Regions from separate parts of the Alkalihalobacillus sp. R86527 genome, predicted to be linked through region 2. Evidence: a T-box and tRNA genes for the amino acid it is inferred to sense, from the RefSeq annotation. Region 2 holds a T-box; the other regions hold tRNA genes.

Region 1 (2,187 bases), 670 kb from region 2:
AACGTGTCCACCACGCCTAAGGTCTTCATCAGGGTTAGCTATAGTGAACCCATAGTGATGTAGTTTCAGGCTAGTTAATTCCATTAGGTATCTCGTAAGCTTTAAAGATTTTTCGCGAATTTGATGGATACCTGCTTCAGAAAATATCTCAAGTGAACCATTTAACGTAGACATACTAAAGATATGCGGTGTTCCGATTTGGAAAGCACCAGCTGATTGGGCATGTTCAAGGTCATGACTCATATCAAATTGCACATCTTTCTTTGAACCAAACCAGCCTGCAAGTCCGGGTTTAAGACCGAGGTGTTTTTCGTGTACAAAAAGACCACCCACTCCCCCAGGACCGCTGTTTAAATATTTGTATGTACACCAAACAGCGAAGTCAACACCCCAGTTGTGGAGTTCGTGTGGAACAACACCGATCGAATGAGCAAGATCAAAACCAATTATTATATTTTTCTCATGTGCTGCTTTTGTTATTTTTTTGATGTCGAGTAACTGACCGCTACGATAAAGAACAGAAGGGAGGAGGACTAAGGAAACCTCATTTGTCATCTCATTTATAATATCGTCCTCATTAATTGTGCGACCATCCGAACTAGTTACTTGAATAAGGTGTTCTTTAGGTTGGAGGCCATGTAAATCCAGTTGAGCTTTAATTGCATATATATCTGAAGGGAAGGTGAGTGAATCAGCCAGTATCTTTGTTTTAGTACCATTCGGCTTATAGAAGGTGGATAGCATCTGATGGAGGTTAGTGGTGATCGATCCAGTTGTAATGGTTTCTTCCTCTTTTGCTCCGATGAGTGGGGCAGTCATCTTCCCGAGCTCTTCTGCCATATAGAACCATGGTTGCTTTGCATCTGTCCAACCGTTTATTCCATGAGTCTTCCAATCTTCCATAGATTGTAGAAGAGCAGATTCAGCTCTTTTAGAGAGAAGACCGAGCGAATTACCGTCCATATAAATGGAATGCTCAGGTATGTAAAACTCAGTTTTGAACCGGTCAAGTGGATCGTTACTATCTAATTCTTTTGCATAATAAATGGACTGTGGTACACTCAATTTACTCAGCTCCTTTAATACCATAATCGTATGGTAAAGAATGAGAGAATGTCAACGCTTCCATAACGTGTTAAAAAAATATGAAATTTTTTCAGGATAATGATTGACTTAGATTAAGCAGCGGTGTTATTATATAAATTGTCGCCGAAACGAAAGAGACCACATGCGGGTGTGGCGGAATTGGCAGACGCGCTAGACTTAGGATCTAGTGTCTTACGACGTGGGGGTTCGAGTCCCTTCACCCGCACCAATATTTGCGCCCGTAGCTCAATTGGATAGAGCGTCTGACTACGGATCAGAAGGTTAGGGGTTCGACTCCTCTCGGGCGCACCAATACATAATTTAGTGATACTATCGGGAAGTAGCTCAGCTTGGCAGAGCACTTGGTTTGGGACCAAGGGGTCGCAGGTTCAAATCCTGTCTTCCCGACCATCACACATCAGTGGCGGTGTAGCTCAGCTGGCTAGAGCGTACGGTTCATACCCGTGAGGTCGGGGGTTCGATCCCCTCCGCCGCTACCATATAATTAAATAGTGGAGGGGTAGCGAAGTGGCTAAACGCGGCGGACTGTAAATCCGCTCCCTCAGGGTTCGGCGGTTCGAATCCGTCCCCCTCCACCATTTTGGGCTATAGCCAAGCGGTAAGGCAACGGATTTTGATTCCGTCATGCGCTGGTTCGAATCCAGCTAGCCCAGCCATTTTGCGGGTGTAGTTTAGTGGTAAAACCTCAGCCTTCCAAGCTGATGTCGTGGGTTCGATCCCCATCACCCGCTCCAATACATAAATTTATTTTGAGTCTTTTCCATCTCGGAAAAACATGGTATACTAACTTTCAGTTATTGTATCACTTATACTACCATGCGCCTTTAGCTCAGCAGGATAGAGCAACAGCCTTCTAAGCTGTGGGTCAGAGGTTCGAATCCTCTAAGGCGCATACCTCAAAACCTCTGAACGGTTTAACTGTTCAGAGGTTTTGTTTATAATAATGATAAAAAGATGAAAATTTATAAAAAACCAAAAATACGAACATTGTGAGAATTACCTTTGATATTATTAATGTTTAAAGGTGTTTGTGAGGTTTTCACTTGATTTTCAAACCTGATATGCTACTATATCCGTAGA
Region 2 (2,187 bases):
GACACTAGAGCGGTAATCTTTAACCTTACCGACTTCTGCATCAGTAGATATAACATCCACAAGAGGATGCTCTGGTGCAAGAACCATATACGTCGCACCGAATAGTGTGTCAGGACGTGTCGTAAAGACATCGATCGATTCGTTATGTCCGTCGATATTGAATGTTACTTCTGCACCTTCGGATTTTCCAATCCAATTGCGCTGCATTTCTTTAATGCTGTCAGACCAATCTAATTCTTCAAGATCTTCTAGCAAACGATCAGCGTATTCCGTGATTTTTAGAACCCACTGTTTCATAGGCTTGCGGACAACTGGGTGTCCGCCTCTCTCGCTTTTACCATCGATTACCTCTTCATTCGCTAAAACCGTACCCAGCGCCGGACACCAGTTCACTGCGACTTCGTCAACGTATGCAAGACCTTTTTCATATAGCTTTGTGAAGATCCACTGAGTCCACTTATAATAGTTAGGGTCTGTCGTATTCACTTCTCGATCCCAATCATAAGAGAAACCAAGTTCCTTAATTTGTCGACGGAACGTGTTGATATTTTGCTGTGTAAACTCACGAGGATTATTACCTGTATCAAGCGCATATTGCTCAGCCGGAAGACCAAATGCATCCCAACCGATCGGATGCAGAACATTATAGCCTTGCATTCGTTTCATTCGTGACAAAATATCTGTAGCTGTATAGCCCTCTGGATGGCCAACATGAAGTCCTGCCCCTGATGGGTACGGAAACATATCAAGGAAGTAGACCTTTTCCCCCTCTGTTTCGTCAGCTGTTTTAAAGGTTTTGTTTTGTTCCCAATACTGTTGCCATTTCTTTTCTATCGTTTTGTGATCAAAAGACATTGCTGCTCTCTCCTTCCAACTATCACTAAAATAAAAAAACCTCCCATCCCTGTCTATAAACAGGGACGAGAGGTTGAGAATCTTACATTCACAATCACCCGCGGTACCACCCGGATTAGTGCTTTAACTGCACTCACTTTAGGCCCTTAACGCAGGCGGACGGGGCACCCTACTCTATTTCAGGATTCCGATTCAAAGGTGAGTTCATAAAGTTTCTATGTTAACTTTCACCGTCCGTTAACTCTCTACAAATAGAACCTTTATTACTATTCCTCATCATAATCATTAAGTTCAATCTTAGTATATAATTTGTATTGTATGAATACTTCAGAAAATTGTCAAGAACATTATCATTTTAGACAGTCATAATGCAATTTATACCTTTTAGTTTCTGTCTTTATGAATCACCTGATCATAAACTTAAAACAAACCGTACACATCGAAAAATAACGCACCTCTTCGGCGCGTTATCCTTCTCTATATTTCTTTTGACTCGCAGAATCGTCTTTTGATTTTGGTTTATTTTTCTCTTCCTGTTGTTCTTCTTTCAAATCTTCAAGAGGAATAGGATCCACGGTCATCTCTGCTTCATCCTCGTCAAGCTGGTTTCGTTCTTGATCGGGAAGCTGTTCCGGATTGTTCGTTTCTCCTTTTTTATGACGCTTTTCATTATCTGACATACGATCACCTCTTAATTATGAGTATAGTCTTCTTTACCACAACCTAAATACTCCCAAACATTTGAAAGGAGTTGGAGATCACTTACGAAAGTGATAGAATTTGATTATTATTCAGGGACGAGCCTAGCTCGCGAGAGGAGTCACACTATCTATGAAATCAAATAACTTCCCCGTCCACTTTGGAACAGATATGCGCTACTATTCCTTTAATCAGTACTTACGTGAAACGTTCGGTCATAAGGTTTTCAAAGTACCTCTTGATGGAGGATTCGATTGTCCAAACCGTGATGGGAAAGTTGCACATGGAGGTTGCACGTTTTGTAGCGTTAGTGGCTCTGGTGATTTTGCAGGCGACAGGCAAGATGATCTCATCACTCAATTTAACACTATTAAAGACCGAACACATGCAAAGAAATGGAAAGACGCGAAATACCTTGGATATTTCCAAGCATTCACAAATACATATGCTCCTGTTAGCGAACTACGAGAAAAATATGAAGTGATATTAGATCAGGAAGACGTTGTGGGACTTTCGATCGCAACTAGACCAGATTGTCTACCGGATGACGTAGTGGAATATTTAGCAGAACTAAACGAGCGTACATTTCTAATGGTGGAGTTAGGTTTGCAGACCGTACATGACCATACTGGA
Region 3 (2,187 bases), 2.5 Mb from region 2:
ATTTTTTGAAGAGAATTTTAGACAATACATAAAGAAAAATAATGATGTCTTCTCAAAACTAGAAGCGATGAACAGTTATTATCGTTCAGTTGTCTCTTCAATGATCTACGACAATCTTAATAAGAATTCCGAAATCATTCGGAGAATTCGAAATCTCGACGCTGCTTATAAGACGATTAAAGAAGAAAAGACAGAAGAATAATAAGAAGCTCTCTTACACGTTTAGTAAGAGAGCTTTTTTGCTATCATTCAATTAGATATCACAGGAATCAGTCGCACATGAATCTCCATCACTACTGAGTACTTCAAGCCCTTTACTCTCATCCCATGCTTTATTTAGCGCCTGTTGGAACATCTCAGGAGATTGCGCACCAGAAACAGCAAACTTCTCATCAAAGACGTAGAACGGAACTCCTTGAATGCCTAATTGGCTTCCAAGTGACTCATCATAACGAACTTCTTTTGCATACTCTTCAGAATGGAGCATAGCGCTAACTTCAGTGGTGTTAAGCCCTACCTCTTCAGCAAGCTCACAAAGTGTCTCATGATCCGAGATGTCTTTCGTTTCTGTAAAATAAGCATAGAAGAGTCTCTCAGTCATTTGCTCCATTACATTCTGTTTTGCGGCATACTGGAGAAGGCGATGAGCATCGAAAGAATTAGTAGGCTTCATATTCTTGAAATCAAACGTTAACTTTTCATTTTCTGCCTGTTGTCTCATGTTCTCACACATACCCTCGGCTTGTTCAAGACTAACGTTATACTTACTAGCTAACAACTCAGCCTTACTTTTCCCACTAGATTTCTCAGCATTTGGATCAAGCTCAAAATTTCTATAGGTTATTGTAACTTGATCACGATGTGGAAATGTTTGAAGAGCATTCTCTAAGCGTCGTTTCCCAATATAACAAAAAGGACACACAAAATCAGACCATATTTCTACTCTCATTATTATCACTCTTTCATAGTAAACGATTTACTTTCAGTGTATCATCATTTAGTGAACGAGGATAATCTTAAGCTCATTGTAGATTGGTCGATTGATCAGTAGCTGAGGGAAACTATACCAGGTTGAACGGCATACCATCAAATGGATAATCCCATACGCCCTTTCCTCGTTCTTACCATCATTAAAAGGATATCTCATAATAATGTACAAATGATTTTAGACAATAAAAAAAGACTTCTACCCTGTAGAAATCCTGAACGTTCTTGTATAAAGTATGTAATGGTACCGGTGGTCGGGTTCGAACCGACACTCCTCGCGGAACACGATTTTGAGTCGTGCGCGTCTGCCAATTCCGCCACACCGGCATAAAGACAATTTTAAATTTCGGAAAGAAAATGGTGCCGGAGGCCGGGCTCGAACCGGCACGGAGGTACACCCTCCGCAGGATTTTAAGTCCTGTGCGTCTGCCAATTCCGCCACTCCGGCAGGACTTTTAAGTGAAAATATAAAATTTGGAGGCGGCACCCGGATTTGAACCGGGGCGTAAGGGTTTTGCAGACCCGTGCCTTACCACTTGGCTATGCCGCCTTAAAAAAATGGAGCGGAAGACGGGATTCGAACCCGCGACCCCCACCTTGGCAAGGTGGTGTTCTACCACTGAACTACTTCCGCAACAAAAATGGCTGGGCTAGCTGGATTCGAACCAGCGCATGACGGAATCAAAATCCGTTGCCTTACCGCTTGGCTATAGCCCAAGAATGGGGCGGCTGATGGGAATTGAACCCACGAATGCCGGAATCACAATCCGGTGCGTTAACCACTTCGCCACAACCGCCACAAAGAAAATTTTTAAATAAATTGGCAGGGGTAGTAGGAATCGAACCCACACCGGAGGTTTTGGAGACCTCTGTTCTACCTTTAAACTATACCCCTATAAATGGTGGAGGGGGACGGATTCGAACCGCCGAACCCTGAGGGAGCGGATTTACAGTCCGCCGCGTTTAGCCACTTCGCTACCCCTCCAAATAGACAATTATCATTGTAATATATAATATATATAAAAACAATAGAAATTGATACCTTTTTAGGAAAAATGGTGCCGGCCAGAGGACTTGAACCCCCAACCTACTGATTACAAGTCAGTTGCTCTACCAATTGAGCTAGACCGGCGACATGGTGGCTCCGGACGGAATCGAACCGCCGACACGTGGATTTTCAGTCCACTGCTCTACCGACTG
Region 4 (2,187 bases), 1.0 Mb from region 2:
GGTTGAGCCGTGGGCTTTCACATCAGACTTAAGAGACCGCCTGCGCGCGCTTTACGCCCAATAATTCCGGACAACGCTTGCCACCTACGTATTACCGCGGCTGCTGGCACGTAGTTAGCCGTGGCTTTCTGGTTAGGTACCGTCAAGGTACCGCCCTATTCGAACGGTACTTGTTCTTCCCTAACAACAGAGCTTTACGACCCGAAAGCCTTCGTCACTCACGCGGCGTTGCTCCGTCAGACTTTCGTCCATTGCGGAAGATTCCCTACTGCTGCCTCCCGTAGGAGTCTGGGCCGTGTCTCAGTCCCAGTGTGGCCGATCACCCTCTCAGGTCGGCTACGCATCGTTGCCTTGGTAAGCCATTACCTTACCAACTAGCTAATGCGCCGCGGGCCCATCCTACAGTGTTAGCTCGAAAGCCAACTTTCAACATTGCATCATGCGATGCTATGTATTACCCGGTATTAGCTCCGGTTTCCCGGAGTTATCCCAGTCTGCAGGGCAGGTTGCCCACGTGTTACTCACCCGTCCGCCGCTGAGAAATAGGAGCAAGCTCCTACTTCTCCGCTCGACTTGCATGTATTAGGCACGCCGCCAGCGTTCGTCCTGAGCCAGGATCAAACTCTCCGATAGAAAGTCTAATCTAGCTTTAAAACTTGTTGTTTCCGTAGAAACAATTTCTTGCATGGCGTTTCGTTCAGTTTTCAAAGATCGATTTGTTTCTTTCAATGTCGTTTTCAGCGACTTTATTAATGTAACACATTAACTCAATCGAAGTCAACAACTTTTTTAAAGAAAATTGGTGGAGCCTAGCGGGATCGAACCGCTGACCTCCTGCGTGCAAGGCAGGCGCTCTCCCAGCTGAGCTAAGGCCCCATTTTGTATAAGTGGTCGGGAAGACAGGATTTGAACCTGCGACCCCTTGGTCCCAAACCAAGTGCTCTGCCAAGCTGAGCTACTTCCCGAGAATGTTGTTTAAAAATGGCGCGCCCGAGAAGACTCGAACTCCTAACCTTCTGATCCGTAGTCAGACGCTCTATCCAATTGAGCTACGGGCGCAAAAACATATTATTATATTGGAGCGGAAGACGGGATTCGAACCCGCGACCCCCACCTTGGCAAGGTGGTGTTCTACCACTGAACTACTTCCGCAATTGAATTGGTGCGGGTGAAGGGACTCGAACCCCCACGTCGTAAGACACTAGATCCTAAGTCTAGCGCGTCTGCCAATTCCGCCACACCCGCAAAAAATGGTGAGCCATGAAGGACTCGAACCTTCGACCCTCTGATTAAAAGTCAGATGCTCTACCAACTGAGCTAATGGCTCTCTTCTACCGAAAAGATGGTGCCGGCCAGAGGACTTGAACCCCCAACCTACTGATTACAAGTCAGTTGCTCTACCAATTGAGCTAGACCGGCAAAAACTATGTAATTAAATTGTAATTTGTGCCCTTTCGGGCAAAAAATAAATGGTGGAGGATGACGGGCTCGAACCGCCGACCCTCTGCTTGTAAGGCAGATGCTCTCCCAGCTGAGCTAATCCTCCACTATATAAGCCTAGCGACGTCCTACTCTTGCAGGGGGAGATCCCCCAACTACCATCGGCGCTGAAGAGCTTAACTTCCGTGTTCGGCATGGGAACGGGTGTGACCTCTTCGCCTTCATCACTAGACTGACAGGATGTTAGTCGTTCGATGTTCACCACAGGACGTGGTGGAACTTAGTCGAACTTCTTTTCATTCCCTGAAAACTAGATAGCACTCAACAACGTATTCCAATATTTTTTCGCGATGTCTAGTGCCGCAGGCTATATTCTTGTCCATTTCACTCTTTCACTTCAGGCGAAAAACGCCTTCTGTTCAAGAGCTCCAATGGTCTGCGAATATGACCAAGCCTGCTTTACTTTTCGTTTTGGTTAAGCCCTCGATCGATTAGTATTCGTCAGCTCCACGTGTCGCCACGCTTCCACCCCGAACCTATCAACCTCATCATCTCTGAGGGATCTTACCAGCTTGACGCTGTGGGAAATCTCATCTCGAGGGGGGCTTCATGCTTAGATGCTTTCAGCACTTATCCCTTCCACACGTAGCTACCCAGCTATGCTCCTGGCGGAACAACTGGTACACCAGCGGTGTGTCCATCCCGGTCCTCTCGTACTAAGGACAGCTCCTCTCAAATTTCCTGCGC

Evidence for each region. A T-box is a leader RNA that pairs with one kind of tRNA and senses whether it is charged. The one in region 2 lies ahead of leuS (leucine--tRNA ligase), so its partner is inferred to be a tRNA-Leu.
Region 1: it has a tRNA-Leu gene. The T-box ahead of leuS (leucine--tRNA ligase) is inferred to sense a tRNA for this amino acid. The anticodon was not compared.
Region 3: it has a tRNA-Leu gene. The T-box ahead of leuS (leucine--tRNA ligase) is inferred to sense a tRNA for this amino acid. The anticodon was not compared.
Region 4: it has a tRNA-Leu gene. The T-box ahead of leuS (leucine--tRNA ligase) is inferred to sense a tRNA for this amino acid. The anticodon was not compared.

The regions. Positions count from the first base shown of each region.
Region 1 covers NZ_JAXHBW010000001.1:1,764,342-1,766,528, forward strand. Annotated here, with positions in the region: gene kynU (kynureninase) at 1-1,089, opposite strand, end outside; tRNA gene SJY16_RS09100 (tRNA-Leu) at 1,231-1,315, shown strand; tRNA gene SJY16_RS09105 (tRNA-Arg) at 1,322-1,398, shown strand; tRNA gene SJY16_RS09110 (tRNA-Pro) at 1,421-1,497, shown strand; tRNA gene SJY16_RS09115 (tRNA-Met) at 1,510-1,586, shown strand; tRNA gene SJY16_RS09120 (tRNA-Tyr) at 1,601-1,685, shown strand; tRNA gene SJY16_RS09125 (tRNA-Gln) at 1,689-1,763, shown strand; tRNA gene SJY16_RS09130 (tRNA-Gly) at 1,768-1,841, shown strand; tRNA gene SJY16_RS09135 (tRNA-Arg) at 1,926-1,999, shown strand.
Region 2 covers NZ_JAXHBW010000001.1:1,090,354-1,092,540, reverse strand. Annotated here, with positions in the region: gene leuS (leucine--tRNA ligase) at 1-855, opposite strand, end outside; T-box leader at 914-1,144, opposite strand; gene SJY16_RS05520 (hypothetical protein) at 1,323-1,535, opposite strand; gene mnmL (tRNA modification radical SAM protein MnmL/YtqA) at 1,687-2,187, shown strand, end outside.
Region 3 covers NZ_JAXHBW010000001.1:3,554,587-3,556,773, forward strand. Annotated here, with positions in the region: gene yvfG (protein YvfG) at 1-202, shown strand, start outside; gene SJY16_RS18535 (DsbA family oxidoreductase) at 254-949, opposite strand; tRNA gene SJY16_RS18540 (tRNA-Leu) at 1,230-1,314, opposite strand; tRNA gene SJY16_RS18545 (tRNA-Leu) at 1,346-1,435, opposite strand; tRNA gene SJY16_RS18550 (tRNA-Cys) at 1,463-1,537, opposite strand; tRNA gene SJY16_RS18555 (tRNA-Gly) at 1,547-1,621, opposite strand; tRNA gene SJY16_RS18560 (tRNA-Gln) at 1,630-1,704, opposite strand; tRNA gene SJY16_RS18565 (tRNA-His) at 1,709-1,784, opposite strand; tRNA gene SJY16_RS18570 (tRNA-Trp) at 1,809-1,882, opposite strand; tRNA gene SJY16_RS18575 (tRNA-Tyr) at 1,888-1,972, opposite strand; tRNA gene SJY16_RS18580 (tRNA-Thr) at 2,044-2,119, opposite strand; tRNA gene SJY16_RS18585 (tRNA-Phe) at 2,124-2,187, opposite strand, start outside.
Region 4 covers NZ_JAXHBW010000001.1:69,448-71,634, forward strand. Annotated here, with positions in the region: rRNA gene SJY16_RS00430 (16S ribosomal RNA) at 1-633, opposite strand, end outside; tRNA gene SJY16_RS00435 (tRNA-Ala) at 801-876, opposite strand; tRNA gene SJY16_RS00440 (tRNA-Pro) at 889-965, opposite strand; tRNA gene SJY16_RS00445 (tRNA-Arg) at 983-1,059, opposite strand; tRNA gene SJY16_RS00450 (tRNA-Gly) at 1,078-1,152, opposite strand; tRNA gene SJY16_RS00455 (tRNA-Leu) at 1,161-1,245, opposite strand; tRNA gene SJY16_RS00460 (tRNA-Lys) at 1,252-1,327, opposite strand; tRNA gene SJY16_RS00465 (tRNA-Thr) at 1,344-1,419, opposite strand; tRNA gene SJY16_RS00470 (tRNA-Val) at 1,471-1,546, opposite strand; rRNA gene rrf (5S ribosomal RNA) at 1,556-1,672, opposite strand; rRNA gene SJY16_RS00480 (23S ribosomal RNA) at 1,912-2,187, opposite strand, start outside.